DNA from 2 places in the Sphingomonas faeni genome. Region 1 is predicted to be linked to the other one. Evidence: riboswitches for the same ligand, from Rfam matches in the RefSeq annotation. Region 1 holds a riboswitch; the other holds the start of a gene.

The links. Region 1 has a riboswitch for cobalamin ahead of cobW (cobalamin biosynthesis protein CobW). Riboswitches for the same ligand answer to the same signal wherever they lie in the genome.
Region 2: linked by a shared signal. The riboswitch ahead of QFZ54_RS06175 (DUF1636 domain-containing protein) and the one ahead of cobW (cobalamin biosynthesis protein CobW) in region 1 are both predicted to bind cobalamin.

Annotation. Positions count from the first base shown of each region.
Region 1 covers NZ_JAUSZF010000001.1:1,128,235-1,135,407, reverse strand. Annotated here, with positions in the region: gene QFZ54_RS05310 (HoxN/HupN/NixA family nickel/cobalt transporter) at 78-1,127, shown strand; cobalamin riboswitch at 1,286-1,502, shown strand; gene cobW (cobalamin biosynthesis protein CobW) at 1,609-2,646, shown strand; gene cobN (cobaltochelatase subunit CobN) at 2,653-5,886, shown strand; gene QFZ54_RS05295 (cobalamin biosynthesis protein CobG) at 5,883-7,028, shown strand; gene QFZ54_RS05290 (precorrin-8X methylmutase) at 7,029-7,173, shown strand, end outside.
Region 2 covers NZ_JAUSZF010000001.1:1,328,250-1,335,422, forward strand. Annotated here, with positions in the region: gene QFZ54_RS06155 (cobyric acid synthase) at 1-1,140, shown strand, start outside; gene cobS (adenosylcobinamide-GDP ribazoletransferase) at 1,105-1,818, opposite strand; gene QFZ54_RS06165 (histidine phosphatase family protein) at 1,815-2,384, opposite strand; gene cobT (nicotinate-nucleotide--dimethylbenzimidazole phosphoribosyltransferase) at 2,381-3,394, opposite strand; gene QFZ54_RS06175 (DUF1636 domain-containing protein) at 3,391-3,798, opposite strand; cobalamin riboswitch at 3,971-4,166, opposite strand; gene cobO (cob(I)yrinic acid a,c-diamide adenosyltransferase) at 4,373-4,978, opposite strand; gene QFZ54_RS06185 (NAD(P)/FAD-dependent oxidoreductase) at 5,033-6,649, shown strand; gene QFZ54_RS06190 (peptidylprolyl isomerase) at 7,021-7,173, opposite strand, start outside.

The DNA of each region.
Region 1 (7,173 bases):
TCATGGCGTCCGGTCGTCGTATGTCCCGGCCGTTCGCGGCAGGCCCCGGTCCTCGTCGGACGCTGCGGGGTTTGTGCATGACGACTTCAACATTCGAGAGATCGACGCGGGTTTCGACCCGCAAGCGCATCGGCTGGCTGTTCGCAGGGCTGGTCGCGGCAAATATCGCCGCCTGGGGCTGGGCATTCTCGCTGTTCCACGCGCAGCCCCTCATGCTCGGCACGACCTTGCTCGCCTGGGGATTGGGCCTGCGTCACGCAGTCGACGCCGACCACATCGCCGCGATCGACAACGTAACCCGCAAACTCATGCAGGAAGGCCAGCGCCCGATCGCCGTCGGCTTCTGGTTCGCGATCGGCCATTCGGGGATCGTGCTCATCGCTGCCGTCGCGATCGCACTCACCGCCAGCGCACTGTCGCAGTTCGAGGCGTTCAAGCAGGTCGGCGGCGTGGTCGCGACGATGATCTCCGCGCTGTTCCTCTTCACGATCGCCGCGATGAACCTCATCATCCTCCGCTCGGTCTGGCGCACCTTCGGCCACGTCCGCGGCGGCGGCACCTATGTCGAGGAGGATCTCGACCTGCTGCTCGGCAGTCGCGGCCTGCTCGCGCGGCTGTTTCGCCCGATGTTCCGGCTGGTGACCCGAAGCTGGCACATGGCCCCGCTCGGCTTCCTGTTCGGCCTCGGCTTCGACACCGCCACGGAGGTCGCGATCCTCGGCCTTTCCGCGAGCCAGGCCGCCGACGGTCTGTCGATCGGCACCGTGCTCGTCCTCCCCGTGCTGTTCGCGACCGGCATGGCGCTGGTCGACACGGCGGACGGCGTCGTCATGCTAGGCGCGTACGAATGGGCGTTCGTGAAGCCGATCCGCAAGCTCTATTACAACATCACCATCACGCTGATCTCCGCCATAGTCGCGATCGCGATCGGAGGTATCGAGACGCTCGCGCTGCTCGGCGCAAAGCTCGGCCTGACCGGCGGCATCTGGGATCTGGCAGCCGCACTCGGCGAGAACTTCAACGGCCTCGGCTTCGCGATCATCGGCCTGTTCGTGCTGTGCTGGGTCCTGAGCTTCGCCATCTACCGCTGGAAACGCTTCGACGAGATCGAGGTGGTGCACGGGTAATATTACCTTCGTCATCCCGGGCTCGACCCGGGACCCAGAGCCAAGCACCGAATCGTGCGTGGCTCTGGGTCCTGACTTTCGTCAGGATGACGGAGGTGGAGTGCATTGGCACGCCCCCGGAATTCCTCTAACCCCACCCCGGAGGCTCGGTTCCACCGAACCTCACAGATCGCGCCGGTGCCCGGAAGGGCTTGAATGGGAATGCGGTGCGGGAGGATGTCCTCCCAATGCCGCGGCTGTCCCTGCAACTGTAAGCGGTGAGCGAGATGCACACGCCCTTCGTTTCGGAGGGCAGCCACTGGGTGAAAACCTGGGAAGGCGTACGTCGAGCCTCGACCCGCGAGCCAGGAGACCTGCCAGCGCAATGGTCGCTCTTGCTACGATCCAGGGGATGGTCGCGGCACGGTACTCCGTCTGAGCGACGAACGCGTGCGGCCGAAAGGTCGCGCGTGCGTGTGCTTCAGACGTCGAGGAAATAATCATGTCCGATCTTTCAAAGGTCCCCGTCACCATCGTCACCGGCTTCCTCGGTGCCGGCAAGACGACGCTCATCAGCCACCTGATCCGCAACGCGAACGGCCGCCGCCTCGCGGTCGTGGTAAACGAATTCGGCACGCTCGGCATCGACGGCGACATCCTCAAGGGCTGCGCGATCCCCGATTGCCCCGCCGAAAACGTCGTCGAGCTGGCCAATGGCTGCATCTGCTGCACCGTCGCCGACGACTTTATCCCGACCGTCGAAACGCTGCTCGCACTCGACCCGCGCCCCGACCACATCCTGATCGAGACCTCCGGCCTAGCGCTGCCCAAGCCGCTGCTGAAGGCATTCGACTGGCCCGCGATCCGCTCGCGCATCACCGTCGACGGCGTCATCGCGCTGGCCGATGCAGAGGCGGTCGCCGCCGGTCGCTTCGCCCCCGACGTCGCCGCGCTCGACGCCCAGCGCGCCGCAGACCCCAGCGTCGACCACGAGACGCCGCTGTCGGAAGTGTTCGAGGACCAGCTCGCCTGCGCAGATCTCGTACTGCTGACCAAGGTCGACCTCGCCGGCCCCGAAGGCGTTGCCAAGGCGCGCGCCGTGATCGCCGCCGAGTCCGCACGGCCGCTCCCGGTCATCGACCTGACCGACGGTGTCATCGATCCCCGCGTAATCCTCGGCCTCAACGCCGCTGCCGAAGACGACATTGCCAGCCGCCCCTCGCACCACGACGGCGAGGACGACCACGAGCATGACGATTTCGACAGCGTCGTCGTCGAACTCGGCGAAATCGCCGACCCTGCCGACCTGACCGCGAAGATCGAGGCGCTCGCCCGCAGCGCCGACATCCTTCGCGTGAAGGGTTACGCGGCGGTCGCCGGCAAGCCGATGCGCCTGCTCGTCCAGGCCGTCGGCGCCCGCGTCCGCACGCAATACGATCGCCCGTGGCGCGCAGGCGAACCACGCCGCACGCAACTCGTGGTCATCGCCGAGCACGACCGCATCGACGAGGCCCGCATCAAGGCCGCGCTGGACGCCTGAGCCCCGATGCACGTCGTCTTCCGCGAGACCCACGGGCTGGAGGAAAGCGCGGTCCCGCAGGACCTGGCCCAATCCCCCGCAGATCTCGTCGTCCTGTCCTTCTCCGACGGTGACCTCGGCGCGTTCGCCGCGGGCTGGAGACGTGCGGATGCCGCCGGAAGCCGACTGCCGTCGCTCCGCCTCGCAAACCTGACCGCGCTCCAGCACCCGCTCTCAGTAGACACCTATGTCGAGCAAACGTTGGCCGGCGCGAAGGGCATCCTGATTCGGCTGATCGGGGGCCGCTCCTATTGGAGCTACGGCCTGCAACAGGTCGAAAACCTCGCACGCGAGAAGGGCATCGCGCTCGCTGTTCTCGCCGCGGACGGTCGCATCGACACGCGCCTCGACGCCGCTTCGACGATCCCGCTGTCGACGCTGCGCCGCCTGGCCCATCTCTGCGACACCGGCGGCGCGGTTGCGGCCCAAGCGGCGCTGGCCCAGTTCGCACTGGCCGCCGGCTGCTACGCAGGCCCGGTAACCGGCGTCCGAGCGATCGCCGACGTCGGCGGCTGGCAACCGCACGACGGCGTGACCTGCCCGGCCGCATTCGAGCTCAACGCGCACCGCCCCCGCGTGCTGGTCGTATTCTACCGCTCCTACTTGACCGCCGCAGACCTCCACCCGATTGAAGCGCTCCATGCCGAACTGACGGCGCGAGGCTTCGACGTCATCGGCCTCTTCGCGCCCTCCTTGAAAGCCCCAGACGCAGCCGGTTGGCTATCCCGCTGGGTCACGGCCCTGAAGCCCGCTGCGATCGTCAACGCCACCGCGTTCTCTGCACGCGGCGCGAGCGACACGACCCCACTCGACGGCGCCAACGTCCCCGTCTTCCAGATTGCGCTCGCCACCTCCGACCGCGCAGCCTGGGCCGGTGCCACCCGCGGCCTGTCGCCCGCCGACCTCGCCATGCACGTGGTCCTTCCCGAAGTGGACGGCCGCCTCTTCGCCGGCGTCGCCAGCTTCAAGGAAGCCGCGGCGAGGGACGGTGACCTCGAATACACCCGCCGCGAACACCGCGCCGACCCCGCGCGCATCACTGCGATCGCTGCGCGGATCGAAGCCTGGACGAACCTTGCCAGCAAACCCGTCGCCGACCACCGCATCGCGATCGTCCTCTCGACCTATCCAGGCAAGGCTTACCAGATGGCGCACGCCGTCGGCCTCGACGCGCTCGCCTCTACGCAAGCGATCCTCGCCGACCTGACCGAAGTCGGCTACGCGATCACGCCCGACGCAACCGATCTGGCCACCTCGCGCATCCACTGGCCGCTCGCCGAGTACCGCAAAGCCCTCGTGCACCTCCCCGAAGCTCTGCGAAAGGACCTTCGGGAAACGTGGGGCGATCCAACGGGAGACTTCGCTTTCACCGCGATCGACCGGGGCGGGGCGCTCGTCGCCCTCCAACCCGAACGCGGCCGAACCGAGCACCGTGCGGAAGAGTATCACGACCTCTCGCGCTGCCCTTGCCACGCCTATGTCGCCTTCTACCTCTGGCTTCACGCGCGTGGCACCGATGCGCTGGTCCATGTCGGCGCGCACGGCACGCTCGAATGGCTCCCCGGCAAGTCGGTCGCGCTGTTCGACGCCTGCTGGCCCGAAGCGCTCGTCGGCGCGATGCCCGTCATCTACCCGTTCATCGTCAACGACCCCGGCGAAGCGGCGCAAGCCAAACGCCGCATCGGCGCGGTCACGCTCGGCCACGTCCCGCCGCCGCTCGAACGCACCCGCACCGGCGCCGGTCTCGGCCGCCTCGAAGCGCTGCTCGACGAATTCTCCAACGCCGACGGCCTCGATCCCGCGCGCCGCGACCGCCTGCAACGCGACATCCGCGACGAAGCCACCGCCACCGGCCTCGCCGCCACGCTGGGCCTCGACGACGCGCAGTCCCAGTCGGAAGCGATCACCCGCATCGACACGTTCGTCTGTGACGTGAAGGAAAGCCAGTACGGCGACGGCCTCCATATCTACGGCCGCGGCGAGCACGGCGCCGCCGAACGCCTCGGTCTCCGGTCCGCGCTCCAAGGCAAACGCGTCGCATCAGGCCCCTCCGGCTCCCCGTGGCGAGGCCGCGCCGACGTCCTCCCGACCGGCCGCAACCTCTACACCACCGATCCGCGTGCAGTCCCCTCGCGCGCCGCCCATACCCAAGGCGTAAAGCTCGCCGACGAACTCGTCCGCCGTCATCTGCAGGATCACGGCGACTACCCCCGCAATCTCGTCGTCGATCTCTGGGCGTCTGCGACAATGCGGACCGCAGGCGAAGAGTTCGCGATGGCGCTCCACCTGCTCGGCGCGGAGCCAGTGTGGGACATGCAGTCGGACCGCGTGAGGGGCGTCGAGATCCTGCCGCTGGCGAACTTCGACCGCCCCCGCATCGACGTCACGCTTCGTGTCTCCGGCCTGTTCCGCGACGCCTTCCCAACGCTCTGCACGATGTTCGGCCAGACCGTCCGAGCGCTCGCTGCACGCGACGAACCGGCAGACTGGAATCCCTTCGTCGGCAAGCCCGTCAGCGCTCGCGTCTACGGCCCCGAACCCGGCCGCTACGGCCTTAGCATGGGCGACGCCGCCGAAACCTACACGCCAGCGGCGCGACTGGAAGCCGGCAAAGCGTGGCTGTCCGCCTCCAGCCACGCGCTCGACGACGGCAACGACACGTTCGACCCGACCGGCATCCGCGACCGCGTCGCTGCAGCTGATGCCTTCGTCCACGTCCAGGACCTGCCCGAAACCGACCTCCTTCTCGCCGCCGACTATGCCGCGCACGAAGCCGGCTTCGCCGCCGCGCAATCGGTCGCAGGAGGGAGCGCCACGCTCTACCACCTCGACGCACGGAACCCGGACCAGGCCAAGGCCCGCCCGCTCAAGGAAGAGATCGCCCGCGTCGTCCACGCCCGCGCCGCCAACCCAGCCTGGGTCGACGGCATGATGCGCCACGGCTTTCGCGGGGGAGCGGAGATCGCCGCCACGCTCGATCACCTCGGCGCCTTCACGCATCTCGCCAGCGCGGTCCGCCCAGAACTGATCGACCTCTATTACGACGCGACGCTAGGCCGCGACGACGTCCACGCCTTCCTCGCCGAAGCCAACCCGGGTGCGCTCGCAGCGATGCAGGCGCGGTTCGCCGCGCTCCACGCCGCAGACCTCTGGCCGACCCGTCGCAACTCGATCCTTGCAGCGCTGGACCTGCGGGCATGAACGCATTCGAGGTCAAAGGCTGGTGCCCCGACGCGTGGCGCCCGATGATGGCGGGCGACGGCCTGCTAGTGCGCGTCCGTCCCCCGCTCGGGCGGCTCACACGCGTCCAGGTGCTCGGCTTATGCGAAGCGGCAACGGCGTACGGCAACGGCCAGATCGACGCCACCACCCGCGGCAATCTCCAGATACGCGGCGTTCGCGAGGATAGCTGGCGTCCGCTGATCGAAGCATTGCTCGACCTCGGCCTGATCGACCCGGATCCGACCCGAGAGGCGCGCGCCAACCTCCTCGTTGCCCCCGAGTGGCGCGCCGGCGACGATACGCACCGCATCGCCGCGGCATTGCGCGCCCGCCTGCCGGAACTGCCCGATCTTCCCGGCAAATTCGGTTTCGCGATCGACGCCGGCGCCGCGCCGACGCTCAAGGACGCCCCCGCAGACTTTCGGATCGAACGCGCCGCCTCCGGCCATTTGGTCCTTCGCGCAGATGGCCGTGACCTCGGTACGCCGTTGGCGCCCGGCACCGAAGTCGATCATTTGATCGCGCTTGCCCACTGGTTCGTCGAGAGCGGCGGCACCGCCAGTGGCCGTATGGCGCGACACGCCGCGGCGCTTCCCTATTGGGCCGCTGCAACAGAAGCCTCCGCCGCATCCATCGACCGGGCCCAGCCCGGCCGGCACCTGCTCGGCACTGCCCTCGGCCTGCCATTCGGTCGCGTTGCAACGTCGGCGTTGCGCCGCCTCCTCGAAGCCGAACCCGCAATCGTAGCGATCCGCCCGACCCCGTGGCATATCGTGATCTGCGAGGCCGTCGCGCTGCTTACGGTCCAGCCTGACCCGGCCGACTTCATCACCGCTCCATCCGCACCGATCCTCCTCGTAGATGCCTGCGTCGGCGCGCCGTCGTGCCCGCAAGCCACGGTAGAAACCCGCAACCTAGCCCACCGTCTCGCTCCTCACGTCACCGGCCGCCTCCATGTCTCCGGATGCGCTAAGGGATGCGCCCGCGCGCGCGCCGCCGACGTGACGCTGACCGGTCGCTACGGTCGCTACGACCTCGCCTTCGACGCCCGTGCCGGTGCGCCACCCACCCGTGCAGGCCTCGATGCCGCGCAGATCCTCACCCATTTCGGAGCCGCCTGAATGCCGTACGCCTATGAAACCGACGGCGCGGCGATCTACCGCCAGTCCTTCGCGATGATCCGTGCCGAAGCCGATCTCGCCCGCTTCTCGCCCGAGGAAGAGCCCGTCGCCGTCCGCATGATCCACGCCGCCGGGCTCGTCGGCC
Region 2 (7,173 bases), 200 kb from region 1:
CTGGTCGACGTGCTCGACAGCTTCGAACGGCTATCGACAGGCTGCGATCTCGTCGTCGTCGAGGGCGCGGGCAGCCCGGCGGAAATCAACCTGCGCGCCGGCGACATCGCCAACATGGGCTTCGCCCGCGCCGCCGAAGTTCCCGTTATACTTGTCGGCGACATAGACCGAGGCGGCGTAATCGCCGCGATCGTCGGCACGCGCACGGTGATCGATCCGGCCGACGCGGCGATGATCCACGGGTTCCTGGTCAACAAGTTCCGCGGCGACCCAGCGCTGTTCAACGACGGCTATCGCGCGATCGAAGCGCGGAGCGGGTGGCGGGGGTACGGCGTCGTGCCGTGGCTGGCCGACGCGGTAAGGTTGCCGAGCGAGGACGCGGTGATCCTCGAACGCCCTTCCGCTAGTGCACAACGCCGCGTCACGATCGCCTGCCCAATCACGCCGCGGATCGCCAATTTCGACGACCTCGATCCGCTTCGGCTCGAGCCCGGTGTCGCGCTGGTGATGGTACCGCCGGGGACGCCGATCCCGGACGTCGACATGATCGTGCTCGCGGGATCGAAGGCGACGATCCCCGACCTCGCCTTTGTCCGCGCGCAAGGCTGGGACATCGATATCCGTGCGCATCACCGCCGCGGCAAGCCGGTGCTCGGGCTTTGCGGGGGCTACCAGATGCTCGGTCGCAGCATCGCCGACCCCGACGGAATCGAGGGACCGGCGGGGCGTGTCGACGGGCTCGGACTGCTCGACATCGACACGTTCCTCACCGGCAGCAAGACACTGGAAAGGGTGCGCGGCCGGGCGCAGGGCGCGGCGTTCGAGGGCTATGAGATGCACATGGGCGCAACCACTGGGCCCGCGACCACGCGCCCAATCGGCCACCGCGCCGATGGCAGCCCCGAAGGCGCGACGAGTGCGGACGGGCTGGTGTCGGGCAGCTACGTCCACGGCCTGCTCGCGCTCGCGGAGCAACGCGCGGCGTGGCTTGCGCGGCTCGGCGTCGCGGCCAGCGGGCCCGATCATGGCGCGTCGATCGATGCTGCGCTCGACGCGATCGCCGCGACGCTCGAACGGCATGTCGATCTCGATGCGCTATTGGCGCTAAGCGAGCGCGCCGGCCACCGCGAGCGCGACTAGCAGACCGGTCTCGAGGATCTCGATCCCGGCGCCATGCGCGTCGCCGGTCACGCCGCCCAGCGTCCGCCGCAACCATGCCGCGACGCCGAGCACGAGCAGCGGGAGAGCGATCAGCGCCGGCACCGCGACGGCCGCGAGCGCGAGCAACAGGCCCCATCCCAGCAGATCGCGGGCGCGGACCGCGCCGGCGACCGCTGCGCCGAGCCCGCCGGGCCGTAGTGGCGGCAACAGTCTCGCCCATGCGAGCGGCCCCATCCTCGCCGCGAACGGCACAAGGGCCAGCCCCCAGCCCACCCCTACGGCATGCAGCAGCACGAGCTTGGCGAGCATCTGGCAGACGATCGCGACGACGCCGAAGCTCCCGATATGCGGATCGGCCATGACAGCAAGCAGGCGCGTCCGATCGCCATGCGCTGCGCCCAGCCCGTCGGCGAGGTCGGCAAGCCCATCGAGATGCAGCGCCCCCGTCACCGCGATCCAGGTCAGCAGGGCAGCACCGGCCCCCATCCACGGATCGACTAGCGCACCCGCCCATCCGGCCGCCGCGACGATCAGGCCGATCACGAGACCAACGACAGGGTAGAACCGAATGGCGGCGGCGAAATCAGTCGAGGTCACCTCAACGCGCGGCATCGGCAGGCGGGTCAGAAAGCCGAACGCGACGATCAACCGTTTCATGCCGCCAGCCCGACGATCTGCACGGTCCGACTCGGGCGCGGCCATATGCGCAGCGAGACGAGCGCGGCATAGGGCAGGTCGAACGCCCAGATCTGCCGTCGATCGAACCCGCACAATTCCGCGAGCGCCGCCCGGATCGCGCCGCCATGCGTCACCACCAATGTCGAGACCGGTGGCATCTCTGCCAGTGCGCGCGCCACACGGTCCTGCAACGCGGACCAGCGTTCGCCATCGGGCGGTGGTGAGGCATCGGGATCATCGTAGAACGCCGCCAACTCGGCGGGCTCTATCGCAGCGGGGGCCAAACCGTCCCAGGTGCCGAAGTCGAGTTCCCGCCAGCGTGGATCGACCTCGACCGAAACGCCGCGCGGCCCACCGATCTCATCCGCACAGGCACGCGCGCGGATCAGATCGGATGCTCTGATTCGTTCCACCGCGATGCCCTTCGCGCGTGCGACGCAGGCGGCGATCCCTGCCTCGGTTGCCGGGTCGTCGGTTCGCCCAAGCAACCGACCCGCCACCGCGGGCGCACCATGCCGCATCAGGTACAGCATGTACGCGCTCACGCCGCCGAAACGCCCGCCTCGGCGAACGTCGCCATCTCCGCATGGACCGCCAGTGCCGCGCGGACGAGCAACGTCGCGGTAGCTGCTCCGCTGCCCTCACCCAGCCGCATGCCGAGCGATAGCAACGGCTCGAGCCCCATGCGCTTGAGCAAAAGACGATGCCCCGGCTCGGCCGAGACATGCCCGGCAAGGCAATGCGCGAGAATGTCGGGGCACGCAGCAGCCAACGGTGCCACAGCCGAACAGCAGATGAAGCCGTCGAGCATCACCGGCACGCTCGCCTGCCGTGCCGCGACCACCGCACCCGCGATCGCCGCCAGTTCGCGTCCGCCGAGCCGCCGCAAGATCTCGAACGGCGTGCCCAGTGCATCCCGGTGCAGCGCGACCCCAGCCTCGACGACGGCGATCTTCCGTGCGATGCCCTCGCCATCGACGCCGGTACCCGGCCCTACCCAGTCGCTCGCCGCCCCGCCCAAGCTCGCCAGACATAGCGCCGCAGCGGTAGTCGAATTGCCGATCCCCAGCTCGCCGAGCACGAGCAGATCGGGCGCATCCGCGACAGCCGCCGCGCCAGCGTTGATCGCGCCGAGGCACTCCTCCTCCAACATCGCCGGGGCTTCGGTGAAGTCTGCGGTCGGCCGGTCGAGATCGAGCGATACGATCTTCAGCTCAAGGCCCGCCGCGCGCGACAGCGCGTTGATCGCCGCGCCGCCATGCTGGAAATTGGCGACCATCTGCGCGGTGACCGAGGCCGGGAACGCACTCACACCGCGCGCGACGATGCCGTGATTGCCTGCAAACACGACCGCACTACCGCGATCGAGCCGAGGCAGCGGGTTAGCCTGCCAGCCGGCCATGAAGACCGCGATATCCTCCAGCCGCCCGAGCGAGCCTGGCGGCTTGGTCAGTTCCCCCTCCCGGGTGATCGCCGCGGATCGCGCCGCGGCGTCCGCCTGCGGCAAGCCGCGCAAGGCCGCCAGAAACGCGACGGGCGTTGCGAATGCGGTCATTCGACGACGAACCCAGCGGGCGGCGTGCGCGTGATGAAATGGCCCTTCACACCCTGCGGCCATTGCTTGAACGGCACCTGCCCGAACGCGCTGTCGCCGTAGAGCCGCGCGTAATCGAGGATCGCGCGCGCGGAATCCTCGGTCGGCTCGAACCGGCCGAGCACATAGCCGACCTTGGCGGGTGCGCGCAGGTGGATCGTGCAGAAATCCTGGCACGCGAACAGGCACGGCATCTCCTGCACGGTGACGTCGGCATAAGCGGGATCGCTCGCCTGTACTGCCTTTAACGCGCTGACCAGCCGCGCGCCGCCGCGTTGGCCCTGCTCGTCGTCGCGCGCGTCCGCGGAATGGCGACACGTATTGCACGCGACCACCGCGACGCCGTCCTCGACCGACTTCAGCATGTCCGTTCCAAGACGATCGCAACTTGATGTGAACCTGGCATAGTTACCCCTTCGGACAGTCGATCCCGCACCGCGCGAGGGGCAAAAGGCGCACGCCTCCGGCCTCCGCGCGACGCGAAGCGATGTCGTCGCTCGGGGTGTTACCCGTCCGTTCGGCGCACCCTGGCCGGACGAAAGACGACCGCGACAGGCAGGTCTCCTGGCTCGCGGGTCAACGCCGTCCGAGCCGCCTTCTCGGGAGTATCCCAATGGCATGTGGCACGATGGCTCGCCGCGTACAGTTGCAGGGGCAGCCGGGTGTTTCCCGTTCCCATTTTCATTTCCCTACGCGTTGCCGCCTCGGGAAAACCTGTCGCAAGTCGAGCGATAGGCGCGGGGCTGGGGGGACGCAAGATGGCGGCGCGCCGTTGGGCGCTCGCTCCAGCAGTTCCACCAATCCGCCGTCATCCTGACGAAAGTCAGGACCCAGGGTAACGGGCGGTAGCCTTCGTGGCTCTGGGTCCTGACTTTCGTCAGGATGACGTAGCATTTTTGGCTAGCGCCGTGACCGGCAGAACCTTCGCGTGAAATCGCCTTAGAACTCCACGCCCGCTTGAGCCTTCACCCCCGACCGGAACGGATGCTTCACCTGCGTCATCTCGGTTACCAGATCCGCCGCCTCGATCAGCGCATCCGGTGCGTTCCGCCCCGTCACCACGACATGCGTCATCTCGGGCTTGGCCGACAGCACCGCCAGCACCTCGTCGACCGGCAGATACTCATACCGCAACACGATGTTCAGCTCGTCCGCGACCACCATCGCATAAGACGAATCGGCGATCATTCGCTTCACCTCGTCCCAACCCTCGCGCGCCACCGCGATATCCCGCGCGCGGTCCTGCGTATCCCAGGTGAACCCCTCGCCCATCGGCTTGAACTCGCACAGGTCCGGAAACGCATCGAAGATCGCCTTCTCGCCGGTCGCCATCGCGCCCTTGACGAACTGCACCACGCCGACTTTCCGCCCATGCCCGATCATCCGCACCGCCATGCCGAACGCGGCGGTCGACTTGCCCTTGCCCTTGCCGGTGTGGACGATGATCAAGCCCTTCTCGATCGTCTTGCTCGCGACGATCTTATCGTGGACCTCCTTGCGCTTAGCGCTCTTGGCATTCTGCTCGTCGTCGGTCCGCATGATCATGTCCTCTCCTGCACCCGATGGCGGATCGCGGCGCGCGGCGCTAGAGCGTCCCCCATGCTCCGCATCACCGATCTCAAGCTCCCGCTCAACCACGCCGACGAAGCGCTCCCCGCCGCGATCCGCGATCGCCTGCGCGTCACCCCGCGCGACCTGATCCGCTACACGATCGCGAGGCGCGCGCACGATGCACGCGACAAGATGGACATCCAGCTCGTCTATTCGGTCGACGTCACGCTGAAGAACGAGGACACCGTCCTCACCCGCTTCCGGAAAGATCGCCACGTCCAGCGTACCCCGGACACCGGCTATCGCTTCGTCACCAAAGGCGGTCCGAGCTACACCGGCCCCCGCCCAGTCGTCGTCGGCGCAGGGCCCTGCGGCCTCTTCGCCGGCCTGATCCTAGCGCAGATGGGCTTCCGCCCGATCATCCTCGACCGCGGCAAAGTCGTCCGCGAGCGTACCAAGGACACCTGGGGCCTCTGGCGCAAGAGCGTCCTCAACCCTGAATCCAACGTCCAGTTCGGCGAGGGCGGCGCCGGCACCTTCTCCGACGGCAAGCTCTGGAGCCAGATCAAGGACCCGCGCCACTTGGGTCGAAAGGTCCTGACCGAGTTCGTCAAAGCCGGCGCGCCGCCCGAAATCCTCACCGAAGCGCACCCGCATATCGGCACCTTCCGCCTCGTCACGATGGTCGAGAGCATGCGCAAGACGATCGAGGCGCTCGGCGGCGAGTACCGCTTCTCGACCCGCGTCGACGGCCTAGACATCGTCGAGGAGGCCGGCACGCGGCAATTACGCGGCCTCCACCTGAGCACCGGCGACTATCTCGAAGCCAACCACGTCGTCTTCGCGGTCGGCCATAGCGCGCGCGACACGTTCGAGATGCTGCACGCGAAGGGCGTGCATGTCGAGGCGAAGCCCTTCTCGATCGGCGTCCGCATCGAACATCCGCAATCCTGGATCGACGAAGCCCGCTTCGGCCCCTGCGCGGGCCACCCCGATCTCGGCGCGGCGGCGTACAGCCTGTCGCACCACTGCAAAAACGGGCGTACCGTCTATAGCTTCTGCATGTGCCCGGGCGGCACCGTCGTCGCAGCAACCTCCGAAGAGGGCCGCGTCGCGACCAACGGCATGAGCCAATATTCGCGCAACGAACGCAACGCGAACTCGGGGATCGTGATCGGCATCGACCCCGAGCGCGACTATCCCGGCCACCCGCTGGCGGGAATCGAACTGCAACGCCACTGGGAGTCGCGCGCCTATGTCGCGGGCGGCTCGAACTACAAGGCTCCCGCGCAACGGATTGGCGATCTGCTCGCGGGGCGCGCGTCGACCGCGCCCGGCTCGGTGATCCCGTCGTACAAGCCAGGCGTGCACATGACCGACCTGTCCGAATGCCTGCCGGAGTTCGCGATCACCGCTTTGCGGGAAGCATTGCCTGCGTTTGGGCGTGAAATTCCCGGCTACGATCATCCTGACGCGGTGCTGACGGGGGTGGAGACCCGGACCTCGTCGCCCGTCAGGATCACGCGGGGCGATGATTTCGTGAGCCTCAACACCGCAGGCCTGTTCCCGGCGGGCGAAGGCGCTGGCTATGCGGGGGGCATCCTGTCCGCGGCAGTCGACGGCATCAAGGTCGCGGAAGCGGTTGCGCTTAGTCTGGTGGCGTAACCCTGAAGCTCCTTGTTCCGCCGCGCAGGCGGGGACCCAGGAATCACAGGCGGTAGCGGTCGTCATCCTAGACTCCCGCCTTAGCGGGAGAACACAGAGGGCTGTGGCAGCTGTTCCAGGTACCTGATTGCCAGGACCAATGCATCTAGCACCTCCCCGGCGAAGGCCAGGGTCCAATTAGGAGACGCTGCTAACTAAGCCAGAGCATCGTTACTCTGACCTTTCAATTGGACCCCGGCCTTCGCCGGGGCGGTGCGGAAGTCAATGACGGCCACGGTGCGACAGAAGCTTGCGAGCGGATGATGCTCCCCCGACGAAACAAGAAACACGAGGCATGGTATTAGTGGAGGTGCAGGCCGCCACCCCGCCACTCACATCCGCCGCCGCGGCCCCGTCTCGATCAACCACGCGCGCGGCAATCGCGTCGGCTTCGCCACCCCGTCGAGCCGCCGAGCACTCACCAGCGCCACCCGCTTCAGGATCATCTGGTCCTTGAACGCGTCCATCCCGCCGCCGGTCGGCTT